DNA from 4 places in the Lysinibacillus sp. IITD104 genome. Region 4 is predicted to be linked to each of the others. Evidence: riboswitches for the same ligand, from Rfam matches in the RefSeq annotation. Region 4 holds a riboswitch; each other region holds the start of a gene.

Region 1 (4,567 bases), 660 kb from region 4:
AAGTAAATATTTTGATGGGTATTTCAATGATTTTAAGTATAGTACACCCCCTTTTATTTGGTAAATTTATTGATTCTATAACAGTAAAAGATCTCAATTCAGCATTCCTCATTATAGTGTTTATGGCTTTTTTGTTTCTGTTTAATTTATTTTTTAAAGTAATCCAAAAATATTATTTAACGAAATTTGCCTGCTATCTACAAATGGATATTAAATTAAAGATAATAAAAAGAATTATGGCTATGGACATGGATGAGTATCAATTAAAAGCAAAAGGTGAACTGATGAATAAAATAGAAAATGATACAAAGGCATTTTCTGAAGTAGTATCAGAGTTTTTAAATATTGTTGTAGACTTTATCAGTATAATAATTGTGTTAATAATATTGATCAATCTAAATTTTATTTTAGCTAGTATTTTATTCATAGCTTGTCCTTTAGCACTTATCATTTTTAAATATTATGGAAAAAAAATAAGGATGATGGATACTGCCATCAAAAAAGATTTAGATTCTTATTTAACCTATCTGGGAGAATTACTGTCATCATTTAAATTATTTAAGATATTTAATAATGAGATAAACGCCATAGATAACTATCAAAAGAAAATTACCTTATTATACAAAAATACTCTTGATAAAATGCGTTTAAGCATAAAATCAGGATCAATAATAGAATTAATAAACTTTACAAGTTATTTGATTATCCTTATTATAGGTGCCTACTTTATTTATAAAGGAAGCCTCACGTTAGGAGTATTAATAGCATTCACAACCTATGCCAATAACTTTAGTCAGTCATTTTTAAGATTTTCCCAACTAAATTCATTTTTACAAGAAGCAATTGTGTCTGTAAATAGAGTGAAAAACTTAATGGAAGACAATAAATATCAGCTAAGGAAATTAGAAGTACCAGACTATGTAAATTCATCGCATCATTTTAATAAAGATAAAATAGTATTACGGAATGTAAGCTTTACCTATACTAATGCATTTTCTCCTGTTTTAGAAAATATAAATTTCCAAATACCTTTGAAGAAAATTGTATTGATTAAGGGAGAAAGCGGATCAGGTAAATCGACATTATTGAATATATTATCAGGTTTATACATTAATTATCAGGGTGAAATATTTCTATCCAATCAGAATATTAGATATATTCCTATTGATGTTTATAGAAAAAGGGTATGTTTGGTAACGCAAGAGCATTTTATAATGACAGGGACAATAAGGGAAAATTTGTTATTAGCAAAGCCGGATGCAACAGACGAAGAATTAATTCAAATTTGTAAAATGGTTAACATTTATTCATATATAGAAACGTTAGACTATAAATTTGAAACGCTTATAGGGCATAATGGGCTTGAATTATCTACTGGGCAACAGCAAAGACTTTCAATAGCAAGATCGCTTCTAAGAGATGCGGATATCTATTTGTTTGACGAGATTACTTCTGCGCTTGATAAAGACAACCAAATAAATATAGAATCATTACTTTTATATTTAAATAAAGAAAAACAAAAGACTGTTATATTGGTTACTCATCACCCTGTTTTAATAAATGAAGCAGATAAAATATTTGAAGTTGATAGGAATCAGGTGAACGAGAGGGATTCATTTGTTGTGACAGGTTCTTGATAAGCCTATATTGTTAGAATAGGTGGTGGTACTAAGTTAACACTCAAAAAATTTTTATCTATTGACACTAAAAAAGTTGTAAAGTAGATTTAACATAATTACATAAAAGCAATAGGTGCCCACTAGGGAGAATAGGGAATAAAGTGAAAAGCTTTAGCGGACCCGCCACTGTATAAGGAAGTTTCATAGTGTATGCCACTAGCGAATTGCTGGGAAGGTACTATGAGATGTTGAACTTGAGCCAGGAGACCTGCCTATTTGCTTTAGAAGATATAGATGATGGAAAAGTCTGTAGTTTATTTGTTATGACAATAAACTACAGACTTTTTATTTTGTCTTAATGAGAACGAGAGGAGAAATAATTATGCCATTATTACAAGACACGATTGAAAACATTCAAGGGGTTGATATGAAAGGTATGGAGCAAGCTAGAAAGCGGATTGATGCGCTTTGTAAGCCCCCAGGTAGCTTGGGTAAACTAGAATCACTTGCCGTACAGCTCTCTGGTGTAACAGGACAATTATATCCGACGGTTGACAAAAAGGTGATGATTGTTTGTGCTGCAGATCATGGTGTATGTGAGGAAGGTGTAACCACGAATCCGCAAGATGTTACAGTCTTTCAAACATTAAATTTTCCTAAGGGGGGGACAGGCGTTTGTGCGATTGCGGGCATTACCAATGCAAAGGTGGTCACAGTAGATGTTGGGGTAAAAGCAGATATTCCACTTGATGCTGGTGTCATTATTCATAAAATCAAATACGGTACAGATAACATGGCACAAGGTCCAGCTATGTCCAAACAAGAAGCCATTCAATCGATAGAAGTAGGAATCCGTGTGGCCACTGAGGAAATCATACAAGGTGCTGATGTACTAGGTACAGGGGAAATGGGTATTGGCAATACAACACCAAGTGCTGCGATATTAGCTGTTCTGACTGGATGTGACCCTATAGAAGTAACAGGGTTTGGGGCAGGAGTTGGCCAAGGAGGCATTGCCTATAAAGCGGCGATTATTGAAAAAGCAATTACCTTAAATAAGCCTAATCCAAAAGATGCTATTGATGTTCTGGCTAAGGTAGGAGGATTAGAGATAGGGGCGATGACAGGTATTATTCTTGGGGCTGCAGTTCATCGTAAACCAGTGGTTATTGATGGATTTATTTCGACTATAGCTGCCCTCATTGCTTATAAGCTCGAACCAAAAGTAATCGATTATATTATTCCTTCCCATGCTTCAGAGGAGCCAGGGGCAAAAATTGCCGCTGCATTACTAGGTATTGAACCGATGTTGCACATGAATATGCGTTTAGGCGAAGGTTCTGGAGCAGCCTTAGCCTTTCCTATTTTAGATGCAGCTTGTTCAATGATGAAAAACATGGTGACATTAGAAGAAGCAATGCAGTTGTTAAAAAGATAAGCTAAGTTAATGTCTTCTTCAATCATATAAGGAATGAAACTCATAAAAGATTATTATTAGCCAAAAAATAAAACAGCCAATGACTTAATTTTTGGTCATTGGCTGAATAGTATTTATGCACGATTTAACTTACGTAATGGCAAGCGCCACTTCATCGTATAGGAAAGAATACGTAACGCAGTAATTACCGCGAATAAAATATAAAGGAAAATGTCCCCTGTAAAAACCTCGAAGCCGATTAGTAGTCCAGCAAGAGCTGCCCAAACACCATAAACTTCATCACGGAGAACTAATGGTTTTCTTCTAGCTAATAAATCACGTACAATGCCACCACCTGAACCTGTTAACACAGCAGCTACAACCACAGCACTAACAGGCATATCCAGCTTGACAGCATAAAGTGCGCCTTGAATAGCGAACGCTGATAAGCCAATCGCATCTGTGAAGTTACCCCAACGATGCCAATGTTGAATCAGATGATGCGGAAAAATAAAAAATATCGTAATCGCAGCCAGCGCAATTTGAAACATCATATCCTGTCCCCATAGGGTTGTGACAGGTAGCCCGATGAGTAAATTTCGAATGGCTCCTCCACCAAAAGCAGTGACAATACCAAGTATATATACACCAAATAAATCGTATTCTTCTTCCATGGCAATAATTGCCCCAGAAATAGCAAAGGCAATTGTTCCTATGATACTAAAAACCTCCCAAGCCATCCCTTTCACCCCTTCTATCAATAAATAAACTTTTTTAAAGTTAAAAGACTATTTTACGTAACAGAATCTATGAATTTAATAGCCAAAATCGGTCATTAAATACGCTTCTCGAAATAAGTCCGCACATTAGCTTAGCGTAAAATGCTCTTAGAAACAATAGGCAAGTTTTACAGGTGCACATACAAATTGATAAAATGTGATTAAAATAAAGAAAACATTCGTCAAAAGCGTTCATATACCAGTAGTTGGTTAGGTAATTCTAGAGTGATTGAAGTCAATTTAGATAGTCAATAAATGTTACTGATTGAAATGCGAGACATTGTGAAATGGAGAAGAAAGAATGACGTTTACATCAAATTTATCAATACAAACGCTGTCGTTAGCGACAAAAATTGAGGAGCAAGTTCGGCCTTATCATGCCAAGGTAGAAGAAATGGCGTTTTATAATCAGCAGAAGGTGCTAGCAGCGTTCGGAAAGCATCAAGTAAGTGATTATCATTTACATCCATCAAACGGCTATGGCTATGATGATGAGGGACGGGATAATCTAGAGCGTGTTTATGCAGAAGTATTTGGTGCAGAGGCAGCAATAGTTCGACCACAAATTATTTCAGGCACACATGCAATCACGCTTAGTCTATTCGGTGTTTTGCGTCCTGGTGATGAGCTGCTTTATATTTCTGGTCAGCCGTATGATACATTACAATCCATTGTCGATGGTGGTGATAAAGATACAGGTTCACTGAAGGATTATAAAATCGGTTATCAACATGTGGATTTGCTAGATAATC
Region 2 (4,567 bases), 2.2 Mb from region 4:
GTACCTTCACGAAGTGTAAAGACATGTTCGTTGTATAAGGATTCATGATGTAAATCTTGTACTAGTGTTCTAGCATGCTCTGTTGATGGCACACGATACCAGTTTCCTTGAGGATAAGCGATTACCACACAAGCATCCTTGCAGCGTCCATTACAGCGCGTTCTTGTCGTATGTATTTCCTGATCGAGTGCTTGCCGCTGTATCTCATCTCGAATGGCTAAGGTAATTTCCTCCCCATCCTTTTTCATGCAGCTACTGCCATTGCAAATAAAGAGATGTGTTTTCATCCCCTCTAAATTCCAAGTTGTCATCTTCTGTCTCCCCTCATTTGCTTTTTGGAAAAAGAAAAACCTTTACTCTATAACGAAGAGTAAAGGTTTTGTAGAAGCCAAATAAAAACGAATAGAATGAAATACAGGTACCCGCTTTCGCTTCAACTTCTCCCTCCGAAAAGTTTGCATGCACAATCAAATAAGCAGGTTTCCTGACTTAAGCTTCATTTTACTGTCGCACCTTCCCAAGTTTGCACCAGTGGCTTTGCGATTTCATCAGCTATTACAGTAGCGGGGGCTGTATTGGATTTTCACCAATTTCCCTATTATCTCGAGCTATTCGAGCACTTATTGACGTTTTATATGAAATTTTTATTAGAATTTTAAATAGAAAACTGTCTTTATCATATCTTATTATTTTAAAATTTCAATATTTCTTTAAAAATTTATGACAAATTTATCAATTTTGAATGGAACTAGGTATGAAATTTATACAATCTATATAATTTGCGCACAAAATTTTATCAGAATATTCACCGTTGACCTTTAATTTAAAAAATTTCATAAAAGGTATAGCATATTTATGGAAATTCATGTTACACTTTGTCGTGAAATCTCACAATTTGAATGTTTTTCGGTGCAAAGTGCTTGTCATTTTGCTTAAAAGGGAAGCCGGTTTGAGTCCGGCGCGGTCCCGCCACTGTAATAGGGAGCTTTATAGAATATGTCACTGTCCAACGGATGGGAAGACCTATAAAGCATTGAACTAGAGCCAGGAGACCTGCCGAAAAATAAGTGATCGTTTCAACCTACGAGGATAGGTGTGCGGCTTAGCAGATGAGACTGTTATTTGCTTTTTTAGCTATGCACTTTTCCACCTAAGGAGAAGTGCTTTTTTTAATTACGCACGCAATATTCTAAAAATCTATTAATTAGTTAGGAGGAAAGCTTTTTGAAATTATCATGGTGGAAACTTAGTTATTTTTTACTGGCCTTTTTAATCGTGCCAAAACGTGCCTTTGCCATGCATATCATGGAAGGTTTTTTACCAATCGAATGGGCTATTTTTTGGTGGGTGATCTCTATCCCATTTATCATTCTAGGATTGCGTTCTATTCGAAAAACCATTGATGAAAATCCTGAAACAAAAATGCTTTTGGGGCTTTCAGGAGCCTTTGCCTTTGTGCTATCCGCCCTAAAAATCCCTTCAGTTACAGGTAGTTGCTCTCACCCAACTGGTGTAGGACTTGGGACAGTACTCTTTGGCCCTCTAGCAATGAGTGTAATTGGAACAATCGTTTTATTATTTCAATCTTTATTATTAGCTCATGGAGGAATTACAACTTTAGGGGCTAATGCCTTTTCTATGGCTATTGTTGGTCCTTTTATTGCTTACTTTGTCTTTAAAGGGGCTCAAAAAGTAGGGTTGTCATTTTCACTAGCCATATTCTTTGCAGCTATGCTTGGTGATTTAGGTACATACATTGTGACTTCTGTACAACTAGCACTAGCCTTTCCTTCAGAGGTTGGAGGCTTTATGGCATCCTTTACAAAGTTTGCAGGTATTTTTGCCTTAACTCAAATTCCTTTAGCAGTGAGTGAAGGAATTTTAACGGTCATTGTGATGAATTTCTTGAAAAAATACAATGTTAGCGAATTAAAAACGTTACGTGTTTTCTCAACAAAGGAGGCACATTAACAAATGAAGAAAAATTTATTGTTATTAGCAATTGTTGTGTTGTTAGCCATCATTCCCTTATTCATACAAAAAGGTGCTGAATTTGGTGGTGCTGATGGAGAAGCAGAAGCAGCTATTGGTGAAATTAATGCGGAATATGAACCATGGTTTGAAAGTCTATGGGAGCCACCAAGTGGTGAAATCGAAAGCTTATTATTCGTGCTACAGGCAGCTATAGGAGCTGGCTTTATTGGCTACTTCATCGGCTATATGCGTGGCAAACACAAAGAAGGTTAACCATTATGTTACTCATTGATAAGTATGCCTATCTGAATAAGCTAGCGTCCGTTCATCCGCTAGAAAAAATGATATTTTCACTTGGACTACTTCTCATAACGCTCATCATGAGAGATGAACGACTTTCACTCATTACATTTTTTGTAATGAGTGCTTTTATCATTTTAGGTGCAAAAATTCCGCTTGCATACTACGGCAAATTATTATTGCTACCTAGCTTTTTCTTATTAACAAGTCTCGTATCTATTTTACTTTCCTTTACATCATCAACGAATACACTCCCTGCCCATATTTGGTCGTTTACATTTAGGAATTGGACTGTCTTTATTGGGAATGCAAGTGTGTTAGCAGCGCAACAGCTGTTCTTTATTGTCCTTGGCAGCATTAGTTGTTTATACTTTTTAATTCTAACCACTTCCGTACAAGGAATATGTTATGTGCTACGACAATGGCGACTCCCCTCTTTATTAGTGGAGCTCGTCGAACTAACCTATCGTTTTATTTTTATGTTTTTAGAAAGTATGCAAAATATACATCTCGCCCAGCAAGCACGTCTTGGCTATCATTCACCGATGCAATGGCTACGCTCTGTCTCCATGCTTATTGTGGCATTATTTGTGGAAATGTTTCAGCGTAGCCGAGAGCTCAACAATGCCATGCAATCACGTGGAGGCGATGCAGTCTACTGGCAAGAGATGGGCTCTTATAGCAAGAAAAATTGGCTAGGCATGGCAGCTATTTTACTAGTCCTCATCGTATATGGAGGGTATTTTACATGACAGCATTTTATTTTGAACTCAACCAATTATCTTATGCCTATGCGGATGGTACGAAGGCGTTGTCAGATATTACATTAGACATTCCAAAAGGTAAAAAAATCGCCATACTCGGACATAATGGCGCAGGAAAATCGACTTTATTTCAGCATCTTAACGGTATTTTAAAACCTACAGCTGGAACGATTGTATTCGAAGGCAACGATCTGGAATATAGTCGAAAAGCTTTAAAGGCCCTACGCCAAAAAGTCGGCATTGTTTTTCAGAATGCAGATCATCAGCTTTTTTCAGGGACCGTCAAGCAAGATATAGCATTTGGCCCATTGAATCTCGGCTGGTCTACTGAAAAAACGGAAGAAAAAATAGCATGGGCCGTTGCGCAAACCGAAGTGAAAGATTTGCTTGATAAACCTATTCATTTTTTAAGCGTAGGTCAGAAAAAACGTGTAGCAATGGCAGGTGTTTTAGCGATGGAGCCCTCTGTCCTTTTGTTAGATGAACCAACAGCAGGTCTTGATAATTATTATGCTACACAAGTATTACAATACTTAGCCAAATTAGATGATGGTGAGAGAACCATTTTACTAGCAACCCATGACATACCTCTCGCCTATGAATGGGCAGATCTAATCATTGTTATGGAGGCTGGAAAAATTATTTATAACGGTGATCCAATCACCTTGTTTTATGAAGACGAATTGTTACATCGCGCGCATCTTGAACGTCCATGGATTTTTGAAATGGTCATAGCTTTGCAAAAAAAGAAGCTATTGCAGGAAAATATCAACATCCCTCGTTCCAAGCAGGAGCTACAACAATTAATAGAACAGATCTAAAGCTTTTAACAATGCTAGGTATACGAAAAACAAGCAGTATTTAGCTGTTCGTTTTTTCGTTATATCTACCAAAAATTAAAATAGCAAAGAAAAATTTTCCTCCATTACGAAACTTTTCTAATCTTTGTCCGTATTAATATAGTCGAGATTTAATTTATAACACCAAGGAGAGATAACAATTGAAAAGTTGGTATAAAAAATCAGTCGCTGTTGTAGCATCTGCTGCACTCATGGTTCCTGCTGCTTCTGCCTTTGCTGAGGCACCTCAGCATAAAGCGAAAAACATGCTGGCAAACAGTGCGAAACAAACAGAGAAGAATGAAGAAAAATGGATGAGTAAGGATACAATTGTTATCAAGCATTCAGGTCTTGATAAAAACGTACATAAAAAAATTGGCTCCAAGGTCATCCGCTCCATTCCTTCATTAGGGTATGATGTTGTACAACTAAATAAAGGCGTATCGATCGAAAAAGCCGTCTCTTACTATTTAAAGCAAAACGGAATATCAAGTGTATCTCCTAGTTACATCTATCATTCTTTTAATAAAGAAGCTGATCCTAAAAAACAAGAGATGTATCATTTAAACTTACTGCAAATGGATAAGGCACTAGAATTAGCAGGCAACCATGATGTCACAGTTGCTGTCATTGATTCTGGTGTAGATTTTAAACACCCCGATCTAAAGTCACAAGTACTCCCACCCTATA
Region 3 (4,567 bases), 1.5 Mb from region 4:
GTTCATTTGGGCGAGCATGCTCCTTATAAAGGTTTATCAGGTGCAGTAAAACATCTTCAATTTGTGTGACGTCTACCCTCTTAGCGAATAAATTGCCAGCCTGTGCCTTTGCTCCCATCGGTACTGCCCCTAAATAGACATCAAAGCTTTCTTGTTGGTAAACGAGCCCAATATCATCATAGACTGCATTGTAGCAAGCTGATGCACAGCCATTAATATTGACTCGGACTCTTGCAGGTACCGTCATCCCCACCATGGCATGATAGAGCTGTTCGGTTATCGGGGCAGCCTCCATTTTCTCACCATCACAAAAATCACAGGCCCTCATGGCAATGATAGGACCTGAGGGCACCACATAAAGACCCGCTTCCTGTAAGGCTTGTATCGCTTCTGACGCATCACTTATTGGAATGGATACGAGAATACTGTAGGAGGCCGAATACTTTATCGCACCCTTTTCGCCTGCAATTTCGGCTATTTTTTGAAATTGCGCAGGCGTATAATGCTTATTAATAATGCCAGGGCTGACTGCAAGACGTGTGAATTCACCATGACGGTTTAATGTTTCAAATGTTTGATCTGGTACATTTTTTTGAAATGCGTTCATTCTTATCGCTCCTTATGAAAAAGGAGCTAGCAAAACGCTAGCTCGAATGGATTAAAAGTTTTCAGGATAGAAGCCCTTTGCTAAAATTTCAATCGCCTCTGCCGCACGAACCCCTTCAGATGCTGCTGAAAGTGGCAGGATAACAAAACGCTCATTTTTAACAGCTTCCATCTCCTTCAATGCTGGATCATTTTTTAAGAATTGGATCTTTTGTTCTGCCGTTGTTTCACCGTAATCAATTACGACAACTACCTCTGGATTGCGGTCCACTGCATCTTCCTTCGACACAGTTGTCCAGCCTGATTCCACATCACCAAAGATATTTTGTCCACCCGCGATTGTCACTAGCTCATTCATAAAGTTTTGACCCGCTGTAAATACATCCTTTTCACCGCTATCAAACACAAGAATCCGTAATTTTTCGCTATCTTTTGGTAATTTAGCTTGTACTGCCTCTACATCTTTCGTCATCTGCTCAATTAAAGCTTCACCACGATCCTCAATACGGAAAATCTTCGCGATATTACGAATATCGGTAAAAATATCCTCTAATGTTGGCTTTGTCATGTTGGAAGCCGTATGTAAATACGTATGGATACCTAATTCTTCAAGCTCTTCTGGTGTGCCAACACCCTTTTCCCCGAAGCCACTTTTCCAGCCCGCATATAGGAAATCTGCCTCGGCATCGATGACTTGCTCCTTCGTTGGGTATTGATCGGAAAGAACAGGGACCTTATCGTATGCCTCTTGCAGTGGTTCATAGATTTTATCATCTAAGTAAGCTGTCCCTACCATAGAATCCTCTAAACCAAGTGCTAACATAATTTCTGTCACATGTTGATTTAAGCTAATCGCTTTTGTTGGTGCTTCCGTATATGTTTGAGTTGTGTCATTATTTTCAATGGTTACTGCTGCTGCCGCCTCAGATGGCTCAACCTTTTCACCTTGTGCAGCTGATTCCGTTTTGTCCTTTGCGTTACAAGCCCCTAAAACAGCGACCAAGGCAATGATCATCATCAGCCATATACTTTTCCATTTCTTCATGTCCTTTTCTCCTTTGCTGTTAAAATATAGAAAGAAATCAGAGACTTCTTTACTACTAAGGTAGTTGGAAGGGCATAAAAAAACCCTCTTGTCGCCAAGAGAGTAGCATAGTGAAATAACGGTATCATTACCTATATCACTATCCCCATCCTCGTGGTTCTTAGTCAAAAAATACATATTGGCAGGTATCCTGGCTTAGGTTCATCATCTATACGCCTTCCCATAGTTTCACTACAGTGGCATGCTGTATAGACTCCCCATTTACAGTTGCGGGACAGCATCGGAATTGCACCGATTTCCCTTTTAAGCAAATGACAAATGCCATTTGCACCAATACGTTCTATAATGTTCAATACTATTGATAGACTAGCAGAAGAAAATTTGTCGCGCAATCAGTAGTATGATGGTAAAAGTATAATCATCATTATATTAGCACTATTTCGACATAAAGACGAACTATTTTACAAGAAATAAAGGAGCTAGTATTCTGTTACAATAAAAAGATAGCAATCTATAGAAACGAGGATTTCCTATGTACAAAACAATCGGTGTACTTGCGCACGTGGATGCAGGAAAAACGACCTTCTCTGAGCAAGTACTTTTTCATACAAATAGTATTCAAGCACGGGGGCGTGTTGATCATCAGGATACCTTTCTTGATCATCATGAGCTAGAGCGCAGACGAGGCATTACGATATTTGCCGAGCAAGGGCGCATGAATATTGGCGATGATACATACACATTGATTGATACGCCAGGGCATGTCGATTTCTCCCCTGAGATGGAGCGTGCTATTCGTGTGATGGATTATGCCATTATTATCATTAGCGCTGTCGAAGGGATACAAGGCCATACAGAAACAGTGTGGCAACTTTTACGTCAATACCATGTCCCTACCTTCTTCTTTATCAATAAAATGGATCGTGAGGGTGCCAATATGGAGGCTGTCATCAGACAGCTTCGCAAAGATTGCTCTCAGCATGTATTGTTCATCGATGAGCCACTGCGAGCAGACTATGTATCAAATAATATTATGGAATGGCTGGCGGAGCGCGATGAAAAATTGCTTGATGCCTTTCTAAATGAGTCATTGGAGCATGAACAGTGTCTTGCTCAATTAAAGGAAATGATTAAAAATGAAGGTGCCTTCCCTTGCTTTGCTGGCTCGGCCTTAAAGGATGAGGGCATTCAGGAATTTCTTGACCAGCTCCCGCTGTTAACGGCTTCCCATTTTGACAAGGATGCCCCGTTTGAGGGCGAGGTTTTTAAGATTCGTCATGATGGGCACCAGCGTTTAACCTTTATGAAGGCAACCAAGGGCTCGTTGCATGTACGAGATGAATTTTCATTTGACGAAGTAACAGAAAAAGTGACCGAAATTCGCCTTTATAACGGCAGTCGCTTTGAGACCGTTCAACAGGTAGAGGCAGGAGAAATTTTCGCTGTCAAAGGACTGAGCCAGGCAAACATTGGGGATCGAATCGGTACAACGATGCTATCACAGCCCTATGAGCTTGTCCCAACCTTACAGGCAAAGGTTCAATATGAGGGTGATCAACATATCAAGGAAGTGCTACAGATTTTCCGTTTACTCGAAGCAGAAGAACCGTCCTTGCGTGTGGTCTGGCAGGAAAAATTTCAGGAAATCCATGTGCATATTATGGGTGCCATTCAATTGGAGGTCCTGACAGAGGTATTAATGACGCGTTTTTCAATAGCTGTCTCCTTTGGTGAGCCGCAAATTTTATATATGGAAACCATTGCGACAACCGTAACGGGCTATGGTCATTTCGAGCCCCTCAAGCATTATGCAGAAGTTCATTTATTAATGGAGCCAAATCCACGTGGAACAGGTAATACCTTCAGCAATGCCTGTCATGCCGATCATTTATCCATAGGCAATCAGCGCCTTGTTGAAAAGCACCTGTTTGAGCGTGACCATCATGGGCTACTGACAGGCTTCCCTGTAACAGATATTCATTTTACACTTCTAACAGGTCGCGGGCACAACGAGCATACATCAGGGGGAGATTTCCGTGAAGCCAGTTTCCGTGCTCTGCGCCAGGGGCTGGAGCAGGCACAAAATGTACTACTAGAACCCTATTATCGCTTTAAAATGAAGGCTTCAAACGACTATATCGGCCGTATGATGACTGATATTCAGCAAGCAGCAGGCACATTCGATGACCCGATTTTATCTGAAACGGATGTTATCCTAACAGGTCGTGCGCCTGTTGCCACTTTAATGAGCTACAGTGCAACCTTTGCCGCCTATACAAATGGGAAGGGTGCACTCACACTCCAATTTGATGGCTATGATGTGTGCCATAATACAGAGGAGGTGATTGCACAGATTGGCTATGATAAAAATGCCGACCCTGAGTATAGTTCCTCCAGTATCTTTTGTGCAAAGGGCAAAGGATATACGGTTCCGTGGCAAGAAGCACAGGCAGCCATGCACTGCCTGTAAAATGGGGTGATTTGGTTCGCGTGAAGGCTTTGCTTGCTTTCGCGGGTATTCATCGCTCGAGCGCGGGTATTTCACTTGCTTCCGCGAGTATTAGTCGCTCTAGCGCGGGTATTTCACTTGCTTCCGCGGGTATTCATCGCTCTAGCGCGGGTATTTCTTGGTTGGGCGTAAATATATCTCTACCCTGCAATAAAATGATTACAAGCCCTCCAAAAATGGAGGGCTTGTTTTTTATAGTGCACCGACAGCTTTCTTTGTTGGTTTGTCCATCAAATAAGCGGGTTCCACTACCACGTAGTCATGCTTGTTCGTAAAATCAATCAGTACCTTTCCTGGTCGACTTTTTAATAGTTGGAGATGGTCAATTAATTGCAGTAAAAGCTCGTGACCGTTGCCACGTGGATGCCAGTTGAAATGATAATCATTTAACGCTTGCACCGCTTCAA
Region 4 (4,567 bases):
GCAAGAGGTGAGATAGCATGAAAGTATTACAACAAGAAGAAATGCGTACTTCGAACTTTTTTACCGAGGATGAAACGCTTCAAAAAATATTAGAAATGATGTTAGATAAAGAGTTTTTATCCTATGCACATCGAGAGTTAACAGATTTTGGTGAGCTATGTGCAGGTGATATTGATACGAGGGCAAAGTATACAGATCGACAGGGAGAGCCTCGCCTTCAAAGATATGATGCCTATGGTGAAGAGATATCAGAGGTTTGGGTTAATGATGGCTATAAAAAGACGATTGAAGAGACATATAATACAGGGATTGTCGGTTATGTACACAAGGATATTCCGCAGCTAGGTCACAAGGGTAATTATGTTTATAGCTTTGCGCAAGGTTATATGCTATCACATGCAGAGCCTGGTTTTTACTGTCCCGTAACATTGACGATGGCTACTGCCTATCTATTAGATCATTATGCGGATGAAGAGGTAAAGCAGCGTTTTTTACCACATGTTTGTGCAACAGGTGACACAGATTTATATGAAGGTGCGACATTTTTAACAGAACGTCAAGGAGGCTCTGATGTTGGTGCAAATGTGGTGGAGGCTAGAAAGGATGGCACTGCGTATCGTCTATATGGTGAAAAATACTTTGCCTCCAATGCAGGCATGTGTGGTGTAGCGATGGTATTGGCGCGACTAGAAGATGCGCCAGCAGGTTCCAAAGGCTTAACGTTGTTTGCAGTTCCATGGCGCAAAGAAGATGGAACAGCGAATCATCTACGTATTCGCCGACTGAAAGATAAACTAGGGGTTCGGGCTGTTCCCTCTGGTGAGGTAGAATTTGAAGGTGCACTTGCCTATGTTGTAGGAGAGCAAAATAAAGGGATTTATTACATGCTAGAAGCACTAAATCTATCAAGAATTTGTAATGCAGTCGCTTCAATTGGTATTATGCGCCGCGGCTTCTTAGAGGCAAAACATTATGTAACCAATCGACATGCATTTGGCAAGCCCTTAACACAATACCCTATGATTCAGGATGCTTTAGGTAAATTTGCAGCTAAGTTGCACGTGGAGGTAGCGACAGTTTTTGATCTTATTCAGTTATACGATAAAGTGACGAGTGGACAGGGAACACAGCAAGACCTTATTATGAATCGTTTATATATTGCCATTATGAAAAAGGAAACGGCAGAGCAAGCCGTTCATTATGCTAGTGAGGCAATTGAATTACACGGAGGTAATGGCTATATCGAAGACTTTGTAACGCCACGCTTATTAAGAGACGCGCAAGTGTTGACGGTGTGGGAGGGGACGGCTAATATTTTGGCCTTAGAACTCATTCGTTTGGTAGATAAGTTCCATGCCCATGAATTGTTTGTACATGAGATGAAGGAACGATTAGACAAATTAGCTGACAGCTCATTGGTACAAATCGTTAAAGAAAAATTGGAGGATATGTCTGCGAAACTACAACTCTTTAGCGCTTTAGACGAAGCGACGAAAACTTTTGAAGCAAAAGATATGGCGAAAAAGATGGCTCATCTTTATGAAAGTGTTGTAGCGGTTGAATGGGCACATAAATTTGGTGGGAAATATGAAAAACTTGCGGACGTTTATTTAGAGCAGACATGGTCATTAAGAGAAATGGGTGCTCAAATGAAAACAGTCCAATACTTTTCTGAAATTGTATAATAGCTTGGAAGTCGTCTTGAATGGAGGCGACTTCTTTCATTTTCATGTATAATGAAATCAACTGAATATTATAAAGGTTCTTTACTTAAGTAAAGTGAAAAGGGAAATCGGTGTAATTCCGATGCGGTCCCGCCACTGTAAGTGTGAGTTTTTTCAAATGATGCCACTGAATATTTCGGGAAGGCTTGAAAAATCGCAAGCAGCACTAGCCAGGAGACCTGCCTTTATAACGACATACAACCTACGAGGATAGGGTGGTGGATTTTGTATCAGTTTTTTGGTGCGATTTTGACCCCTCATCTTTCAAAGATGAGGGGTATTATTTTGATTAGAATAAGAAATATCGCACGGATCAACCAAGGAGGATTCACATGAAGAAATTTTGGAAAATAGGATTATCAGCATTTTTAGCAGTGGGCTTGCTAGCTGCTTGTGGACAGGAAGCAAAGGATAACAAGCCAGCTAATGAGCAGCAAACACAGCAAGAAAAGGCACAGGTGGATGAAGCAACATTCCCAATGACAATAACAGATGCCCTTGGTAAGGACATTACACTCGAAGCACCTCCGGAGAAAATTGTTTCACTTATTCCAAGTAACACTGAAATTCTTTTTGGACTCGGTTTAAATGATGAAATAGTTGGTGTTACTGACAACGACGATTATCCACCAGAGGCAGCTGAGAAGGATAAGGTTGGCGGCATGGAATACGATATTGAAAAAATTATTGCCTTAAAACCAGATATCGTTTTTTCTCACGAATCTAGCATGTCTCTTTCAGAAGAGGCTATTGCACAGCTTGAATCGGCAGGTTTAAAAGTATTTGTAGTAAAAAATGCACAAGACTTTAATGAAACATATACGACAATTGAGCAGCTTGGACGTGCTACAGGAAAATTACCAGAGGCAGAAAAAATTGTCGCTAATATGAAGGCTAAAGTAGAAGGAATTTTGACTAAAGTCAAGGACGTTGAACCAAAAAAAGTGTTAGTTGAAGCATCGGATGAGCCAGATATTTATACAGCTGGTAATGGCACATTTATGAATGCAATGCTTGAAATGCTCAATGCAGAGAATGTAGCTGTAGATGGCGATAATTGGTATAAAATTGATGCAGAGCAAATTATCGCGAAAAACCCAGATGTCATCGTGGTGACATATCATTATGTACCAGATATTTTAACGAAGATACCAAAACGTGCGGGCTTTGATACGATTAATGCCGTGAAAAATAATGCGATTGTGCAGGTAGATGAAAGCACAACAAGTCGTCAAGGACCACGTTTAGCAGAAGGTCTAGAAGAATTAGCAAAAGCGATCTATCCTGAGGTATTTAAGTGAAAAAAATAGCACTAGCCTATACACTAACATGTACGCTTCTTCTTATTAGCATCTGGTGTGGCGTAGCAATAGGCTCAGTTCATATTCCACTAGAAGTATTGTGGAATAAGGCGGTTGATGAAACAGCCGCCAATATCTTTTGGAAAATTCGTTTGCCTCGCGTGTTATTAGCGGGACTAGTAGGCGCATCTCTAGCTATTGCTGGAGCAGCATTCCAAGGTTTATTAAAAAATCCATTAGCAGATCCATATACACTAGGGGTTTCATCAGGGGCTTCTGTTGGTGCTGTTTTAACGATCTTTTTTAGTATTTCTATACCTGTTGTCGGTTTGTATGCGCTGCCAACCTTCAGTATGATTGGTGCTATCATCACGATGGTAGTTGTTATGAGCTTTGCTAGACTCGTAGACCGCTCATTGAAAATGGAAACGTTGATATTAACAGGTGTTATTTTTAGTTCATTTTTAGGTTCCCTTATTTCATTAATGATTGCCTTATCTGGTGAAGAATTACGTCAGGTAATAGGCTGGCTACTTGGTTCTGTTTCGATGCGTGGTTGGCCATATGTCCAAATGATCATTCCATTTGTGATTGTAGGTTCAATTATGCTATGGACGCAAAGACGAGAACTAAATGTTTTGTTGTATGGTGAAGAGCGAGCAAAACATTTAGGTGTTAATGTAAAGCGCAGTAAATATTTGATATTAGCAGGTGGCTCCATGTTAACTGGAGCGGCTGTAGCGGTTTCTGGCACAATTGGCTTTGTAGGATTAGTGGTGCCGCATATGACAAGGATGATTTGGGGTTCTGATCATCGCCACTTATTGCCATTATCTTTTTTTAATGGTGCAACATTACTTATTATTTGCGACTTAGTAGCACGAACAATCATTGTGCCAAGAGAGCTACCAATTGGTGTAATTACGGCATTTATTGGAGCACCTGTTTTCTCCTATATTTTTTATAAGCAGCGAAGAAGCAAGGGGGTACGGGCATGATTGTTGTTGAACATCTATCAGGTGGCTATGAAGATATACCAATCGTCAAGGACATTAGTTTTACCGTTGAAAAGGGGAAAATTCTTGGCATTCTAGGGCCGAATGGTAGCGGGAAATCTACATTATTAAAAGTAATGAGTGGTATTTTACCTGCTACTGCTGGAACCATTTCGATTGATGGACAAAATATTCTTTCTTATAATGCTCGTGCTTTGGCGAAAAAAATGGCTGTATTACCACAGCTTCATGCAAATGCTTTCTCGAACAGTGTGAGAGAGGCAGTTTCACTAGGGCGCTATCCGCATCAAACAGGCTTTTTCTCAAGTTGGTCTACACAAGATGAGCAGGCTGTTCAACATGCTATGCTTCAAACAGGTGTAAAGCGATATGAGCATACACCGATGGAATTTTTATCTGGCGGTGAACAACAAAGGGTATTTGTAGCACAGGCCTTAGCTCAAGCTGCAGAAATCCTATTACTGGATGAACCAACTAATCATTTAGATATTGCACACCAACGTCAAATTTTAGATATGGTTCGGAA

What was found. Region 4 has a riboswitch for cobalamin ahead of V1L66_RS19950 (ABC transporter substrate-binding protein). Riboswitches for the same ligand answer to the same signal wherever they lie in the genome.
Region 1: linked by a shared signal. The riboswitch ahead of cobT (nicotinate-nucleotide--dimethylbenzimidazole phosphoribosyltransferase) and the one ahead of V1L66_RS19950 (ABC transporter substrate-binding protein) in region 4 are both predicted to bind cobalamin.
Region 2: linked by a shared signal. The riboswitch ahead of V1L66_RS09140 (energy-coupling factor ABC transporter permease) and the one ahead of V1L66_RS19950 (ABC transporter substrate-binding protein) in region 4 are both predicted to bind cobalamin.
Region 3: linked by a shared signal. The riboswitch ahead of V1L66_RS12320 (ABC transporter substrate-binding protein) and the one ahead of V1L66_RS19950 (ABC transporter substrate-binding protein) in region 4 are both predicted to bind cobalamin.

Annotation. Positions count from the first base shown of each region.
Region 1 is NZ_JBAHYH020000001.1:3,307,763-3,312,329, reverse strand. It holds gene V1L66_RS16960 (ABC transporter ATP-binding protein) at 1-1,637, shown strand, start outside; cobalamin riboswitch at 1,734-1,910, shown strand; gene cobT (nicotinate-nucleotide--dimethylbenzimidazole phosphoribosyltransferase) at 2,002-3,057, shown strand; gene V1L66_RS16950 (trimeric intracellular cation channel family protein) at 3,171-3,776, opposite strand; gene V1L66_RS16945 (methionine gamma-lyase family protein) at 4,117-4,567, shown strand, end outside.
Region 2 is NZ_JBAHYH020000001.1:1,814,039-1,818,605, reverse strand. It holds gene V1L66_RS09145 (ferredoxin) at 1-311, opposite strand, end outside; cobalamin riboswitch at 457-639, opposite strand; cobalamin riboswitch at 891-1,076, shown strand; gene V1L66_RS09140 (energy-coupling factor ABC transporter permease) at 1,225-1,971, shown strand; gene V1L66_RS09135 (energy-coupling factor ABC transporter substrate-binding protein) at 1,975-2,247, shown strand; gene cbiQ (cobalt ECF transporter T component CbiQ) at 2,253-3,026, shown strand; gene V1L66_RS09125 (ATP-binding cassette domain-containing protein) at 3,023-3,859, shown strand; gene V1L66_RS09120 (S8 family serine peptidase) at 4,039-4,567, shown strand, end outside.
Region 3 is NZ_JBAHYH020000001.1:2,427,699-2,432,265, forward strand. It holds gene V1L66_RS12315 (precorrin-3B methylase) at 1-607, opposite strand, end outside; gene V1L66_RS12320 (ABC transporter substrate-binding protein) at 659-1,651, opposite strand; cobalamin riboswitch at 1,814-2,001, opposite strand; gene V1L66_RS12325 (translation factor GTPase family protein) at 2,184-4,121, shown strand; gene V1L66_RS12330 (hypothetical protein) at 4,353-4,567, opposite strand, start outside.
Region 4 is NZ_JBAHYH020000001.1:3,964,133-3,968,699, reverse strand. It holds gene V1L66_RS19960 (long-chain-fatty-acid--CoA ligase) at 1-16, shown strand, start outside; gene V1L66_RS19955 (acyl-CoA dehydrogenase family protein) at 18-1,685, shown strand; cobalamin riboswitch at 1,743-1,926, shown strand; gene V1L66_RS19950 (ABC transporter substrate-binding protein) at 2,057-3,025, shown strand; gene V1L66_RS19945 (iron ABC transporter permease) at 3,022-4,023, shown strand; gene V1L66_RS19940 (adenosylcobinamide amidohydrolase) at 4,020-4,567, shown strand, end outside.